One region of the Vibrio sp. SCSIO 43136 genome, then DNA from elsewhere that is predicted to be linked to it. Evidence: predicted binding sites of a transcription regulator. Region 1 holds the regulator's gene; the other holds the start of a gene.
What was found. Region 1 encodes CRP, which controls carbon source genes, mostly activating them, when cyclic AMP is high. Its sites were predicted from a motif close to TGTGANNNNNNTCACA; they were not measured.

Region 1 (7,625 bases):
GTGGTAACCCTCTGGCGTGTGCGGTTGCTGAAGCGGTAGTCGATGTCGTCAGTCAGCCAGAAGTCCTTGAGGGAGTTAAGCAGCGTGAAGCCAAGTTTCGTGAAGGCCTGGCTGCGATCAATGCTAAGTACCCAATTTTCTCAGAAGTGCGTGGCCAAGGTCTATTGCTGGGAGCAGCACTCAATGAAGAGTGGCAAGGACGTGCTCGTGACGTGCTCGTAGCCGCAGGTAAAGAAGGCCTGATGGTTCTCGTTGCTGGTGCTAACGTGGTTCGCTTTACACCATCACTAGTGATCAGCGATGAAGAGATCGAGCAAGGTCTAGCGCGTTTAGAAAAAGCGATCGCTTCACTGGTATAGCGGATAGTCTATACCTTGGGGAGCAACCCAATAAATACAAAAGGCAGGTGAGTATTGCAGTATCACCTGCTTTAACTTTGCATCGGAGGGATTTGAGATGCTTGTAGTTCGCCCTATTGCAAAATCCGACTACGAGGCGCTGCATACGTGCGCTGTTGAGTCAGGACATGGATTTACTTCACTACCGGTCGATGAAACCTTGTTGACCAACCGAATCGATCACTCGGTCTATAGTTTTGAAAAGCCAGAGGTAAGTGAACCTGGCGATGAAGGCTATTTGATGGTGGGCGTTGACTCCGAGACGGGTGAAGTCGCAGGCACCACAGGCATTGAAGCCTCCATTGGTTGGGATGTTCCTTTTTATACCTATCATATCAGTAAAATTGTTCACAGCTCGCCAAAACTGGGGGTGAACAATGTGGTTAAGTTACTGACGTTTGGTAACAACTACACTGGATGCAGTGAAATCTGCACACTGTTCTTACGACCGAGCTTCCGTCACGGGCTGAATGGTCGTTTGATGTCTAAATGTCGCTTCCTAATGATGGCCGAACACCCGCAGCGCTTTTCAGAGACCGTTTTTGCTGAAATGCGTGGTGTTTCTGATGCTGAGGGTAATTCCCCATTTTGGAAGTGGCTGCAAGACAACTTCTTCTCAATTGAATTTACCCAAGCTGATTACCTTACAGGGGTGGGCAAGAAAGGCTTTATCGCCGATCTGATGCCAAAACTGCCTATTTACGTCAACTTGCTGAGCAAAGAGGCGCAAGCGGTGATCGGTCAGGTTCACGACAACACAAGACCAGCCCTTAAATTATTAGAAAACGAAGGCTTCAGTTGTCGCGGTTACGTCGACATCTTTGACGCAGGTCCAACGGTGGAGTGTGACCTACGCAATATTCAGGCAGTTCGCAACTCGTTTCGCGCCAAAGTGGTGGTCGGAGAGCACACTAGTGCCAAAGATTTTCTGATCGCTAATACCGATTTTGAAGGCTTTAGAGCGGTTGCCGCCCAAGCGGCGTATGACTCTGAAGCGAATAGTGCCATTGTTACGCCAGAAGTGGCCAAGGCACTGAATATTGAATCGGGTGATTTTGTCCGTATGTTGGCTCAATAAGGAGAGAGCGATGACTCAGTGGATTGCAGGTGAATGGCTCAAAGGAAAAGGTGAGAGCTTTCAATCGCTATCACCGTACAACTTAGAACCGGTTTGGCAAGGCGAGGCAGCAACACCAGCCCAAGTGGAAGAGGCTGTTATTGCGGCGCGTAAAGCATTTATCGACTGGAAGAAGCGCTCCTTTGCTGAGCGTGAAGCCATTGTGTTGGCTTTTGCCGAGAAGGTAAAACAAAACAGCGAAAAGATCGCACAAGTGATCGCTAAGGAAACGGGTAAGCCTATCTGGGAAACCCGCACTGAAGCGGCCGCCATGGCGGGAAAAATTGCGATATCTATCCGTGCTTATCACGAACGCACTGGAGAGCACGCCAAAGAAGCAGCAGGAAACCAAATCGTGTTGCGTCATCGCCCGTTAGGGGTGATGGCGGTGTTTGGCCCATATAATTTCCCAGCGCACCTACCCAATGGTCATATTGTGCCAGCGTTGCTTGCAGGCAACACCATCGTCTTTAAGCCTTCCGAGCAAACCCCTTGGACTGGTGAGTTAGCGATGAAGCTATGGCAAGAAGCAGGATTGCCTGATGGGGTGATTAATCTGGTGCAGGGCGCCAAAGAAACGGGTGTTGCTTTGGCTGAGGCTAAAGGTATCGACGGCGTACTCTTTACAGGCAGTGCCAATACTGGCCATATCCTGCATAAGCAGTTTGCGGGTCAACCGGGCAAAATGCTGGCGCTAGAAATGGGTGGCAATAACCCGATGGTGATTTCAGACGCCTACGGTGATTTGGACGCATGTGTGTACACCATTATCCAATCGGCCTTTATTAGCGCAGGGCAACGTTGTACCTGTGCTCGCCGCCTATACGTACCTGTAGGGGATAAAGGGGATGCATTGCTAAACGCTTTGGTTACTGCCACGACTAACATTGCCGTAGACCAGCCGTTTGCTGAGCCAGCACCATTTATGGGACCACAGATCTCAGTGGCAGCCGCACAATTTATCTTAGATGCACAATCTCGTTTGCAGCAACTTGGTGGTTCAAGCTTAGTTGAGGCGAAAGCGGGACAAGCGGCATTTGTCTCACCGGGGATTATCGATGTGACCGCCATCAGTGAACTGCCGGATGAAGAGTATTTCGGCCCATTACTGCAAGTGGTGCGTTATCAAGGATTAGAGCAAGCCGTAGAGAAAGCTAACGATACTCGCTTTGGTTTATCCGCAGGTTTAGTCTCCACCGATGATGCCGAGTGGGAATACTTTGTTGACCATATCCGAGCTGGCATAGTCAATCGTAATCGTCAGTTAACTGGTGCCAGCGGTGATGCCCCATTTGGTGGTCCTGGAGCGTCAGGTAATCTGCGCCCTAGTGCTTACTATGCTGCGGATTACTGTGCTTACCCAATGGCATCGATGGAAGGCGAAGCGCCAGTGCTTCCTGCCACCTTATCGCCGGGTGTTCGCCTATAAAGGAGTGTTTATGAACCCTGAAGTTATGTTTGAGCGTTTATGGCAAGACTACATTACTCGTATGTGTCCATCTGCGCACAAAGTGCATCAACTGTTGACCGAAGATGAACCTTTGATCAACGACCACATTGCGTTGAGAACCTTCGCTTTAGCTCCGGTTGGGCTAGAAGTGCTCGCCAAGCCATTTATTGATATGGGTTATGAGCAAGGTGGCGAATACCACTTTGAGGCGAAAAAGCTCTATGCCAAACACTTCCAACACCCAGACCCTAACTTGCCGAAGGTATTTATTAGTGAATTGTTGATAGAGCAGTGCTCAAGCGAACTTCAGGCGATAGTGCATCAGTTAATTGGACAGCTGGATTCTGGTGACTTTGACGATGGTGCATTTCTTTACTCTGGGCGACCTTGGACCTTGAGCTTCGAGCACTACCAGCAACTGGCACAAGAAAGTGAATATGCAGCATGGCTGGCAGCACACGGTTATGGGGCTAACCATTTTACCGTCAGTGTGAATCAATTGACTCAGTTCGCAGAGGTTCAAGCGGTCAATGACCATTTGAGCCAAGAGGGTTTCACCATCAATAGTGTCGGTGGTGAAGTGAAAGGTTCAGCAGAGGTCTTGCTTGAGCAGTCTTCGACCATGGCTGATAAAGTGGTTGTACGCTTTGATGATGGTGAACAAACCATTCCTGGCGGCTTTTACGAGTTTGCTAAGCGCTATCCATCAAGTGATGGTGAGCTTTATCAAGGGTTTGTTGCCGCCTCTGCGGATAAGATATTCGAAAGTACCGACCAGTAAAAACCAGTATGAGTAAAGTTAGCTGTCACAAACTAACTTTCATGAATAAAAAAAACCACCAAACAATGTTTGGTGGTTTTTTAGTATCTTGGTCAGATTTCGTTAATTAGCGAGTGCCGTAAACAACGATAGTCTTACCGTGAGCAGAAATCAGATTTTGCTCTTCTAGCATCTTCAAGATACGACCCACGGTCTCACGAGAACAACCAACAATTTGGCCGATTTCTTGACGAGTGATCTTGATTTGCATGCCGTCTGGGTGCGTCATTGCATCAGGTTGCTTCGCTAGGTTAAGTAGCGTCTGTGCGATACGGCCCGTTACGTCTAGGAATGCTAGGTCACCCACTTTTTGGCTCGTCACTTGTAGGCGGCTTGCCATTTGCGCTGAAAGGCGCATTAGGATGTCTGGGTTAACCTGGATAAGCTGACGGAACTTCTTGAAAGAAATTTCAGCAACTTCACAAGGAGTTTTGGCACGAACCCAAGCGGTACGCTCTTGGTCTTCTTCGAAAAGACCTAGTTCACCGATGAAGTCACCTTGGTTAAGGTAAGACAAGATCATCTCTTTGCCTTCTTCATCCTTGATAAGTACAGCAACAGAACCTTTTACGATGTAGTAAAGAGTCTCTGCTTTTTCACCGGCATGGATCAGAGTACTTTTTGATGGGTACTTATGAATATGACAGTGTGAAAGAAACCATTCTAATGTAGGGTCGGTTTGAGGTTTACCTAGAACCATAATTTTTCACTTCCTCTGCAGGGTATGCTCAGCAGCTTCCGTACGCACTGAGCCAGATTTGATCTGGTCAACTAGCATAGGACGTCGGACGCCACGCTGCAAGCTATCTTGTGTCTCGATAAAGATAGTAACGTGTTTCCGAATCCATTTCTTGACTTTGATCGGGGCTCAACCGTGATCGACTACGCAAAAATGTGCACATCATCACGGCTTGAGGATATTTTTTATACAGTGTCTCACGATTAGCCAATTTTACCGGTTTCAATCAGCTGAACCAGCATCGGCTGCACGATGAGCTCCATAGCAAAACTCATCTTACCGCCAGGCACGACAAGTGTGTTATGTCGCGACATGAATGAGCCGTCAATCATAGATAGCAGATATGGAAAGTCCACGTGTTTCATGCCACGTAGGCGGATCACCACAAAGCTTTCATCCAAACTTGGGATGCCTTTTGCGTTAAGTGGGTTTGAGGTGTCGACCGTAGGCACACGCTGGAAATTGATGTGTGTGCGGGAAAATTGCGGTGTGATGTAATTGAGGTAATCATCCATCGAACGAACGATGGAATCCATCACAGCTTCTCTCGAATGACCACGATCTCGGGTATCACGCACAAACTTTTGAATCCATTCAAGGTTGACGATGGGTACCATGCCAATCAGAAAATCGACGTGTTTAGATACGTTCACATCCCCATCAACAACCCCGCCGTGCAGTCCTTCATAGAAGAGCACGTCACTGTCTTCAGGCAGTTGCTGCCAAGGGGTAAATGTGCCCGGCATTTGGTTGTAAGGCACCGCTTCATCGAAAGTGTGTAAGTAACGACGCACTTCTCCCTGACCTTCCTCACCAAAGCGGCGGAAAAAAGCTTCAAGGGCTGGGAAGTCATTCGCTTGTGGACCAAAGTAGCTGATATGGCGACCTTGTTCTTTGGCTTTACGGATTTCAACGTCCATTTCTGGGCGGGTGTAGCGGTGAAAGCTGTCTCCTTCAACCCAAGCCGCTTTGATGTCCATCATGTTGAACATTTTGCGAAAGGCTTCAGAAGTAGTGGTGGTTCCTGCACCTGAGGAACCGGTCACCGCAATGATAGGGTGTTTAGCTGACATTGACGAACCTTGTCTTTATTATTCCATTTTTGAGTTTGTGTGCATAAGCCAATCAGAAGCTCGATCCACTCTCCCCCTTTCTAAGGGGAAGGAGCGAATATTGCGCTTTTATTATGCCCTGCACACAAAAACATATAGTTGAACTATCTTAGTTGAACTCAACCTGTTTGCACAATCAGAGCGGTAAGACTTCGGGGTGGCGCAAATTATGCTCTTGCAGGGTTTACTTGAATATCCACCGTCTCATGTAGCTCAGAAAAGACGATAACGGCTTGGCCGGACGCTAGCTGGCTTTTCACTTGGGAAATTTTGTCATCAAGAGAAATTTCTTGCGAGCCGTAATCTGTGCCTTCGCGTAAGACGAACTCTTTGATCAAGTTATCCAGTGTTTCTGACTCGATCTGTTGCCACGGAATTATCATTGTTGACCTCTTTACTAACAAATGATGCGTAATAAGCAGGAAGCGCTTCTTCTAGCCACAAGCGGGGTTGCCATAGTGTACCAGTGACAAAGCCAACGTGCCCGCCTCTATCCAGTAGTTGATATTCAATATGGTCAGGCAGGGCAAAGCGAGGGATCACCGCTTCAGTCATGAAAGGGTCATCTTTCGCATGGATCACTTGCAGCGGCACTGAGACCTCTTTAAGTCGCTGTAATCCTGAGCATTGCTGGTAATAGTCGTTGGCACCATCAAAACCGTGTAATCTGGAGGTTAGCAATTCGTCAAAGTCGATCAAGCGTTTGAGCTTAGTGATGTGCAGCTCATTAACGCTGAGTTCTTGATTGATAAGTGGTAGCTTGCGAATGGCATTGCGCTTGAGTGAGCCAAGTAAATACTCTCTATATACTTTGGAAAAACCCTGTTCGATGCGTTCAGCACAGGCAGCAAGGTCAAGTGGCGCTGATACCACGGTTGCGGCAGATAGGAGAGGTTGGTGTTTATACTCAGCGAGATAGTTGACCAACATATTGCCCCCCAAAGAGACGCCTACAGCGACTTTGTCTTGAGTTGGGAAGCGCTTATCTAGCTGCTCGAGAAAGTAACGAGCATCTTGCGTTTCACCACTGTGGTAGGCTCGGGCCTTACGGTTCGGCTCACCGCTGCAGCCACGAAAGTGCATCATTACTGATAGCCAGCCTTGCTTGGCAAAAGCGCGCATCAAACCATTGGCATATGGGCTGTCGAAGCTGCCTTCTAAACCATGAAATAGCACAAACACTGGCTTATTTTGGGCAGCCTTAGGTGACTCACTCCACGCCAAGTCAACAAAGTCACCGTCTGGTAACTCAAGCCGCTCGGTTACTGGGTGGAATAATGCCCTGCGGCGCAGCATTCTTGGCAACAGGGTTTGAACATGTGGATTTTTAAGCCCGATTGGGGCACGAAAAATAGTCATAACGTCGGCTCTATATTTGTGCTGGTCGGGAGAATACGTCAATGAGGTGGTCTGCTCCTAACTGTTTGCAGTAGAGCCGAGTCAGTGACGGAGTAGCGTTGGGTTTTAACGGTAAATGGTTGATGCAGTCGACAAGGTCGGATTGCTGCTGTTTTTCCAATTGCAGTTCAAACTGCAATGCTTCTCGGTAAGTGGTATCAGGGAGTTGGGTTTTGAACTTTTTACGCAGCTCACGATAGCTTAGTAGCAGTGTCTCTGTGCGAGCGAGGCAGGTATGCAGTGTGGGCCAGTGTTTATCATCTAGCCCCAATGCTTGTTCATCTAGCCATTTCAGCAGCAAGACCAAATTGACGTTACCGTGATAGTGGTTTTGCAAATGTAGGCACGCCTCGGCGATCTCCCGCACACCGTAGTATTGCAGGCTAAATTGCCATAGCCTTTCTAGGGTGAGGGAAGGGGCGTGCTCTTGACTCATTGCTGGGTAAACTCCGTTTCCATTTGCTCAAGCTCCTCTTGAGCGGACATCCATTCCATCTCGACCTCTTCAAGCTCACTTTTGGCGCTGGCTTGTAGGGCGAGTACTTGGTTAAGTTTAGCTTTATTTTCAGCTTGGTACAGTTCGGTATCTGC
Region 2 (7,625 bases), 1.2 Mb from region 1:
GCATAGAGGCAGGAGTAAAGCCACGACGACGCAGGCCAGAGATGGTTGGCATACGTGGATCATCCCAACCATTGACGAGATTTTCAGTCACAAGTTGGTTCAGCTTACGCTTAGACATCACAGTGTATTCAAGGTTTAGACGGCTGAATTCGTACTGACGAGGTTGGCAGTCAATAGTGATGTTATCTAGCACCCAATCGTATAGACGACGGTTGTCTTGGAACTCAAGTGTACACAGCGAGTGTGTAATGCCTTCTAGCGCATCCGAAATACAGTGCGTGAAGTCGTACATTGGATAAATGCACCACTTGTCGCCAGTCTGGTGGTGAGTGGCAAAACGCACACGGTAAAGCACAGGATCGCGCAGTACCATAAACGACGAAGACATATCAATCTTCGCACGCAGACACGCAGTCCCTTCTTCAAAGCCACCGTCACGCATCTTTTCAAATAATGCTAGGTTCTCTTCAATCGAACGGTCACGGTATGGGCTATGTTTGCCCGGTTGATTTAGCGTGCCACGGTATTCGCGGATCTGCTCAGGACTTAGCTCTTCAACGTACGCTAAGCCTTTGTTAATTAGTTCTACTGCATAGCCGTATAGCTTATCGAAGTAGTTAGATGAGTAACACACTTCACCATTCCATTCGAAGCCTAGCCATTGCACGTCGTTCTTAATTGACTCAACGTATTCGATGTCTTCTTTTTCAGGGTTTGTATCGTCGAAACGTAAGTTACATTGACCCTGATAGTCCTGAGCAATACCGAAGTTTAAGCAGATGGATTTTGCGTGACCGATATGCAGGTAGCCGTTAGGCTCTGGTGGGAATCGAGTATGCACGCTGCTATGTTTGCCATCAGCCAAATCTTTATCAATGATTTGGCGAATAAAGTTTGATGGACGAGCTTCAGCTTCACTCATCTAAACACCTCTATTGTTTCGTATTGTCAGAATATATAAGGGCTAATGATCCACAAATTTGCCCTCTGACACAACTGAATATCGCCCCTTATTTAGGTTTTTCTACTCGATATAGGTGTAAACCAACGAAAAATGCCTCCCAAGAGGGAGGCATTTACAAATGATAACTACTAATCAGTTTGATTAAGGCAGTTTCACATCAGATAGGTCTTCACCTGGACCGATAGCTTTCATTTCGCCTGCAACGATTTCAGCTAGTGGACCAAGGATAACTTGAAGGTTGTTCTCACCTAGTTTAACCACACCTTTCGCACCTAGTTTCTTAAGTACTGCTTCATCAGCTAGTGAGCGATCTTTCAGTGTTAGACGTAGACGAGTGATACAAGCATCGATAGTGGTTAGGTTGTCATGGCCACCTAGTGCTTTTAGGTATTGACGAGCAAGGTCACCTTTAACTTCATCGCCAGCAGCGGTAGTTTCTTCGTCATCATCTTCACGACCTGGCGACTTCAGGTTGAAAGCGCGGATTGCGAATGTGAAAGTGAAGAAGTATAGCGCACCAAATGCTAGGCCAATCAGTAGTAGAACCATTGGCTTAGTTGCTAGACCGAAGTTTAGTAGGAAGTCGATTAGACCTGCAGAGAAGCCGAAGCCGTGCAGAGTACCAAACATGTTAGCTACTACTAGAGATAGACCCGTAAACACTGCGTGTAGAGCGTATAGTGCTGGAGCTAGGAATACGAACATGAATTCTAGCGGCTCAGTGATACCTGTTAGGAATGAACAGAATGCTACTGAGAATAGAGCGCCACCAACTTGACCACGTTTTTCAGCAGGTGCTGCTAGGTACATTGCAAGCGCTGCACCTGGTAGACCAAACATCATTACAGGGAAGAAGCCGTTCATGAATACACCAGCGCTCTTATCGCCGCCGAAGAAGCGGTGTAGGTCACCAGATTTCACAGTTTCAGTTACGCTTTCAACTGTTGCAGTGATTTCAGGTGTTACAGAGTTAGCAAAGTTGAACGTGTGCTCTTGACCAGCGACTAGAGTTTTAGCTAGTTCTGGGTCAACACAAAGTTGCTTGATTGCTGGTAGAGCTTCACCTGCGGCACTTGCGCCAGCAACGATGATCTCTTGACAAGTACCCATACCGAACCAGAAGTAAGAGTTCAATACGTGGTGCAGACCAACAGGGATAAGCGCACGGTTAAGAGTACCGTAAACAAATTGACCGATTGCGCCAGATGTTGATACAGCGTGTGCTAGTGCGTCTAGGCCGCCTTGAATTGAAGGCCAAACCACACCAGAGATCGCACCTGCTACAAGAGCAAACAGACCCGCCATGATAGGCACAAGTCGCTTACCAGAGAAGAATGCTAGCCATTCAGGCAGACGCGTCGCATGGAATGCATTGTAACAGTGACCTGCGATGATACCTGCGAAGATACCGCCGAAGAAAGACATGTTAACTGAAGCATCGATTGTTGTTGCTGTTGCTGTTAGTACAAAGTACGCCACAGCACCGGCTAGGCCTGCTGCACCAGAACCGTCTTTTGCAAGACCGATTGCGATACCTAGACCAAATAGTAATGGCAGGTTACCGAAGATTGCCCCACCAGCTTGCGCCATGAAAGGGATGTCCAACAGGTCGCCTTGACCTAAACGTAGTAGAAGCGCCGCAACTGGAAGCGTTGCGATAGGTAGCATAAGCGCTTTACCTAGCTTCTGTGCATATCCGAGAATGTTCACCTTTAGTTCCCCCTATAGGATTTTATATTAGACTTATAATTGACCACTTAATTCGGTCATTCAATTTAGTCAGGTTCAGTTTATGACATTAATTTTGCCCCGCAAATTAAAACCGTTTCATTTGTGATCACAATCACCAGATTTAGGGGTAAAACAGGGTTTTTGCTAGCCAGATCATAAAACTTATTTTACAATTCGAAAAAATGGCAATTGAGCAATAAAGTGAACCCATACACCTGATCGATTTCTAATCGAAAGTAAAACCAGTCATTTATCGTTTGCTGAAAGCAGTGATAGCCACCAAACGATACTAAAAGCTGCTTTTTCAAGGTATTCAAGGGAGCAATCGCACTTTTGCTCACTCCAGACACCAAAGAAGAAACGATAAAAACTAGTGCTTATAGCCCAAACTAGTGATTATTAATGTAGACGAAGAAAGCAAAAAGCCTGCTTAAAGTTTATGCAAAAAATAAACAACTGGAGTGAGTGTTATGACCCTATTTTTAATTTTTCGCACCTAAGCTGCGGGAGCTAACAAAGATTTTTGAGTAAGGAACAAAACGATGTATGCGCTAACAAACTGTAAAGTCTTCACTGGTAGTGACGTGCTAACTAATCATGCGGTTGTTATCAACGGTGAACACATCGATACTGTCTGCCCAATTGAAGAACTTGATGCGTCAATTGAGCAACTGGATCTGCAAGGAGCAAACCTCAGCCCAGGCTTTATTGACCTACAGCTGAATGGCTGTGGCGGCGTAATGTTTAATGATGACATTACTCCAAATGCAATCGAGATTATGCACCAAGCCAACCTAAAGTCTGGCTGTACCAGCTTCTTGCCAACGCTTATCACCTCTTCTGATGAAAATATGCGTGATGCGATTGTGGCGGCACGTGAGTATCAATCGAAAACGGGTAACCAATCACTAGGTCTGCATTTAGAAGGCCCATACCTTAACGTAATGAAAAAAGGTATTCACAGCGTTGATTACATTCGTCGCTCAGACAGCGACATGGTCGATTTCATCTGTGACAACGCCGACGTTGTAACTAAGGTCACTTTAGCTCCAGAGCAAAATAACCCAGAACATATCGAAAAGCTGAAAAATGCAGGCATCGTAGTCGCTATTGGTCACACCAACGCCACTTATGCTGAAGCTCGTAAAGGCTTTGCTGCAGGTATTAGCTTTGCAACACACCTATTTAATGCGATGACGCCAATGGCGGGTCGTGAGCCAGGCGTTGTTGGTGCAATTTACGATACGCCAGATGTCTATGCAGGTGTGATTGCAGACGGCTTCCATGTTGACTACGCAAACATCCGAATCGCCCATAAAATCAAGGGTGAGAAGCTTGTTTTAGTGACTGATGCCACAGCTCCAGCAGGTGCTGAGATGGATTACTTTATTTTTGTCGGCAAGAAAGTATATTACCGAGATGGAAAGTGTGTTGATGAAAACGGCACACTAGGCGGCTCAGCTCTGACAATGATCGAAGCAGTTCAGAACACAGTTGAGCACGTTGGTATCGCATTGGACGAAGCTCTACGTATGGCTACCTTGTACCCTGCCCGTGCTATCGGTGTAGACAACAAGCTTGGCTTAGTTAAAAAAGGCATGGTGGCTAACCTTGCTGTATTTGACCGTGACTTCAATGTCCATGCGACAGTAGTTAACGGCAAATACGAGCAAAACTAAGCATGAATGGCGGACAAATCGGTAACGTAGACTTAGTCAAACAACTAAACAGTGCAGCGGTATACCGCTTAATCGACCAGCAGGGACCAATCTCCCGAATTCAGGTCGCCGATGTAAGTCAACTCGCTCCGGCCAGTGTGACTAAAATTACCCGCCAACTTTTAGAGAGAGGCCTCATCAAAGAAGTCGCTCAACAAGCATCCACCGGTGGTCGTCGAGCTATCTCGTTGACCACCGAAGTTGATCCATTTCACTCAGTTGCCGTTCGAATCGAGCGCCACGGTCTCTACTTTAGCCTTTACAATCTAGGTGGCCGCGAACTGCACAACTTACACACGGATTTCACCTACACTAACCAAAATGACCTCATTGATGGTTTGATCATCCATACGCAAAAATTCATCGAGAGCTGCAAACACAGTATCGACCAGCTGATCGCTATTGGTGTTTCTTTGCCAGGGCTTGTGAACCCAGAGTCTGGCGTGGTGGAATACATGCCAAATACTGACATCGACAAGCTGGCATTAGGCGAAATGGTCAGTGAAGCTTTCAATGTAGAGTGTTTTGTTGGCAACGACGTGCGAGGCATGGCGCTCGCTGAACACTACTTTGGCGCTAGCCAAGACTGCCAGGATTCAATCTTAGTCAGCGTTCACAACGGTACAGGTTCAGGCATCATCGTTAATGGGCAAGTCTTTTTGGGCTTTAACCGTAACGTGGGTGAGATCGGTCATATCCAGATCGATCCGCTGGGAGATAAGTGTCAGTGTGGAAACTTTGGCTGTCTTGAAACCGTGGCATCAAACCCTGCAATTTTGGCTCGAGTTAACTCTCGTCTTAAGCAAGGTCACCAATCTAGCCTGGCTAGCTTGTCAAATGTCACTATTCAAGATGTGTGTCATCATGCGTTAAATGGTGATGAGTTGGCAAAACAAAGCTTAGTTAAAGTGGGCGACCAGCTGGGTAAAGCGATTGCGATTACCATTAACTTATTTAATCCGCAGAAAATCGTGATTGCAGGCGACATTACCGCAGCGCAAGAAATCGTATTTCCTGCTATACAGCGCAACGTAGAAAGCCAGTCTTTGACTACTTTCCATACTGGGCTACCGATTGTGGCATCCGAGCTTGGCTCTCAACCGGCCATGGGCGCATTCGCCATGATCAAACGTGCGATGCTTAACGGTGTTCTGTTACAAAAATTACTTGAAGAATAGTAGTTTAATCGCTTCAATAAACGGGTCGCATATGCGACCCTTTTTATTATACAAAAAACAACAAGCTCAACTTATGGAACTAATACTGATCTCTGTCGCCTTTTTGGCAGGCTTCGTTGCACTTAAATGCAACCTCCCGCCACTTGTCGGCTTTTTGCTGGCAGGATTTGGCCTAAATTTTTACGGCTTTGAGTCCAACGACACTTTAGTCACCCTCTCAGACCTTGGTGTGACCCTATTGCTATTCACCATTGGTTTGAAGCTTGATATCAAGACTCTACTGTCTAAGGATATCTGGGCGGGCGCCACCATTCACAACGTTATTTCGACAGCCATTTTTACCGGAGCCCTGTTCTGCCTAAAATCTCTTGGGCTTGGTATGCTCGCTGACATGGCATTGTCACAACTGGTGCTGTTTGGCTTCGCCCTATCGTTTTCAAGCACAGTATTTGCCGTTAAGAGCTTACAAGAGAAAGGCGACATGAACGCCACCTATGGCACACTCGCCATTGGTATCTTGGTCATGCAGGACATCTTCGCCGTTATTTTCCTTACAGCTTCAACGGGTAAGCTACCAGAATGGTACGCCATTGCCCTATTTGCTTTGCCATTTATCCGCCCTCTTTTCTACAAATTATTGGATATGGTTGGCCACGGCGAGATGTTAGTCCTAGCAGGCATTTTCTTTGCTCTGGTCATCGGTGCGGGTCTTTTTGAATTAGTGGGCATGAAACCTGATCTAGGCGCTCTGATCCTCGGTATGCTGCTCGCAGGCCACAAAAAAGCATCGGAGCTATCGAAATCTCTTTTTAATCTAAAAGAGTTATTCCTAGTCTGCTTTTTCTTGAATATCGGCTTAGCTGAGCAACCTTCGATGTCTGGCTTTATGATGGCGCTGCTGTTGATGCTACTACTGCCGCTTAAAGGCTTGCTTTACTTCCTGATCATCCATCAATTTAAGTTTCGCGTTCGTACCTCACTGCTCGCCTCGTTGGCTCTATTTAACTACAGCGAATTTGGCCTCATTGTCGGTGGCCTTGCCTACTCCATGGGCTGGCTTGAAGGAGATATTCTGGTGTCGATCGCCATTGCAGTATCGATCTCCTTTATCGTTGCTGCACCTTTGAATCGCATGGCGCACTCGATTTACCGTCGAACGTCACGTTGGCTCAAAGAAGCAGCAGCGGAATCGCTCAACCGCAAAGACCAGTTGATTGACCCTGGCAGCGCTCAAGTGTTGATATTGGGCATGGGCCGTATCGGCACTGGCGCTTACGATGAGCTCGTCATGCGCTATGGAAAAATCTGCCTCGGGGTTGAAGTCAAAGCAGAAGCGGCGAAAGGTCAGCAGAGTGAAGGGCGTAACGTCATCGAAGGCGATGCAACTGACCCAGACTTTTGGGAACGAATCCTCGATACGGCCAATGTAAAGCTCGTGCTCCTAGCGATGCCTCACCATTTAGGGAATCAATTGGCACTTGAACAGTTACAAAAGAAGCAGTTCAAGGGGCAAGTCGCAGCCATTGCAGAGTATAACGATCAGTTAGACGAGTTGAACCAACTGGGTATTGATGCTGCGTTTAACATCTACAACGAGGCTGGAAGTGGTTTTGCTCGGCATGTTGTTGAGCAGCTTAATCCCAATTTCCAAAGCCGATAATCGCTTATTATGGCCAGCTTTTTTGCTGGCCATTTTTTACAAATCTTCCTTTCCCCTACAAAAAAGCGTCTAATTTTTACCCGAACCTAGATTTTATTCATCAGTTTAGCTATTTGATTAAATATTTTCTATTCAATCGTTATTTTTGCTATTCATTTCATTCTTAGCTGTTGCATTTTTTAATCAAAATGGCAGATTGAGTACATCAAAATAAAAATGGATTTAATCGAGAGGTAGTGTATGTGTTCCGTATTTGGCATTTTGGATATAAAAAGTGACGCAGCAGCGCTGCGACCAGTGGCATTAGAAATGTCCAAAAAGCTGCGCCATCGTGGCCCGGACTGGTCTGGTATCTATGCGTCTGACAAAGCAAT

Region 2: nagE (N-acetylglucosamine-specific PTS transporter subunit IIBC) is a predicted target of CRP. The motif match lies at 2,797-2,812, and genes of this name have one in related genera.

Annotation. Positions count from the first base shown of each region.
Region 1 is NZ_CP071848.1:266,554-274,178, forward strand. It holds gene J4N39_RS01265 (aspartate aminotransferase family protein) at 1-359, shown strand, start outside; gene astA (arginine N-succinyltransferase) at 457-1,476, shown strand; gene astD (succinylglutamate-semialdehyde dehydrogenase) at 1,487-2,944, shown strand; gene J4N39_RS01280 (DUF1338 domain-containing protein) at 2,955-3,746, shown strand; gene crp (cAMP-activated global transcriptional regulator CRP) at 3,853-4,485, opposite strand; gene J4N39_RS01290 (phosphoribulokinase) at 4,728-5,597, opposite strand; gene J4N39_RS01295 (YheU family protein) at 5,804-6,019, opposite strand; gene J4N39_RS01300 (hydrolase) at 5,976-6,995, opposite strand; gene J4N39_RS01305 (TIGR02444 family protein) at 7,006-7,470, opposite strand; gene J4N39_RS01310 (ABC transporter ATP-binding protein) at 7,467-7,625, opposite strand, start outside.
Region 2 is NZ_CP071848.1:2,261,315-2,268,939, forward strand. It holds gene glnS (glutamine--tRNA ligase) at 1-922, opposite strand, end outside; gene nagE (N-acetylglucosamine-specific PTS transporter subunit IIBC) at 1,106-2,674, opposite strand; gene nagA (N-acetylglucosamine-6-phosphate deacetylase) at 3,238-4,374, shown strand; gene nagC (DNA-binding transcriptional regulator NagC) at 4,377-5,591, shown strand; gene J4N39_RS10665 (cation:proton antiporter domain-containing protein) at 5,665-7,251, shown strand; gene asnB (asparagine synthase B) at 7,492-7,625, shown strand, end outside.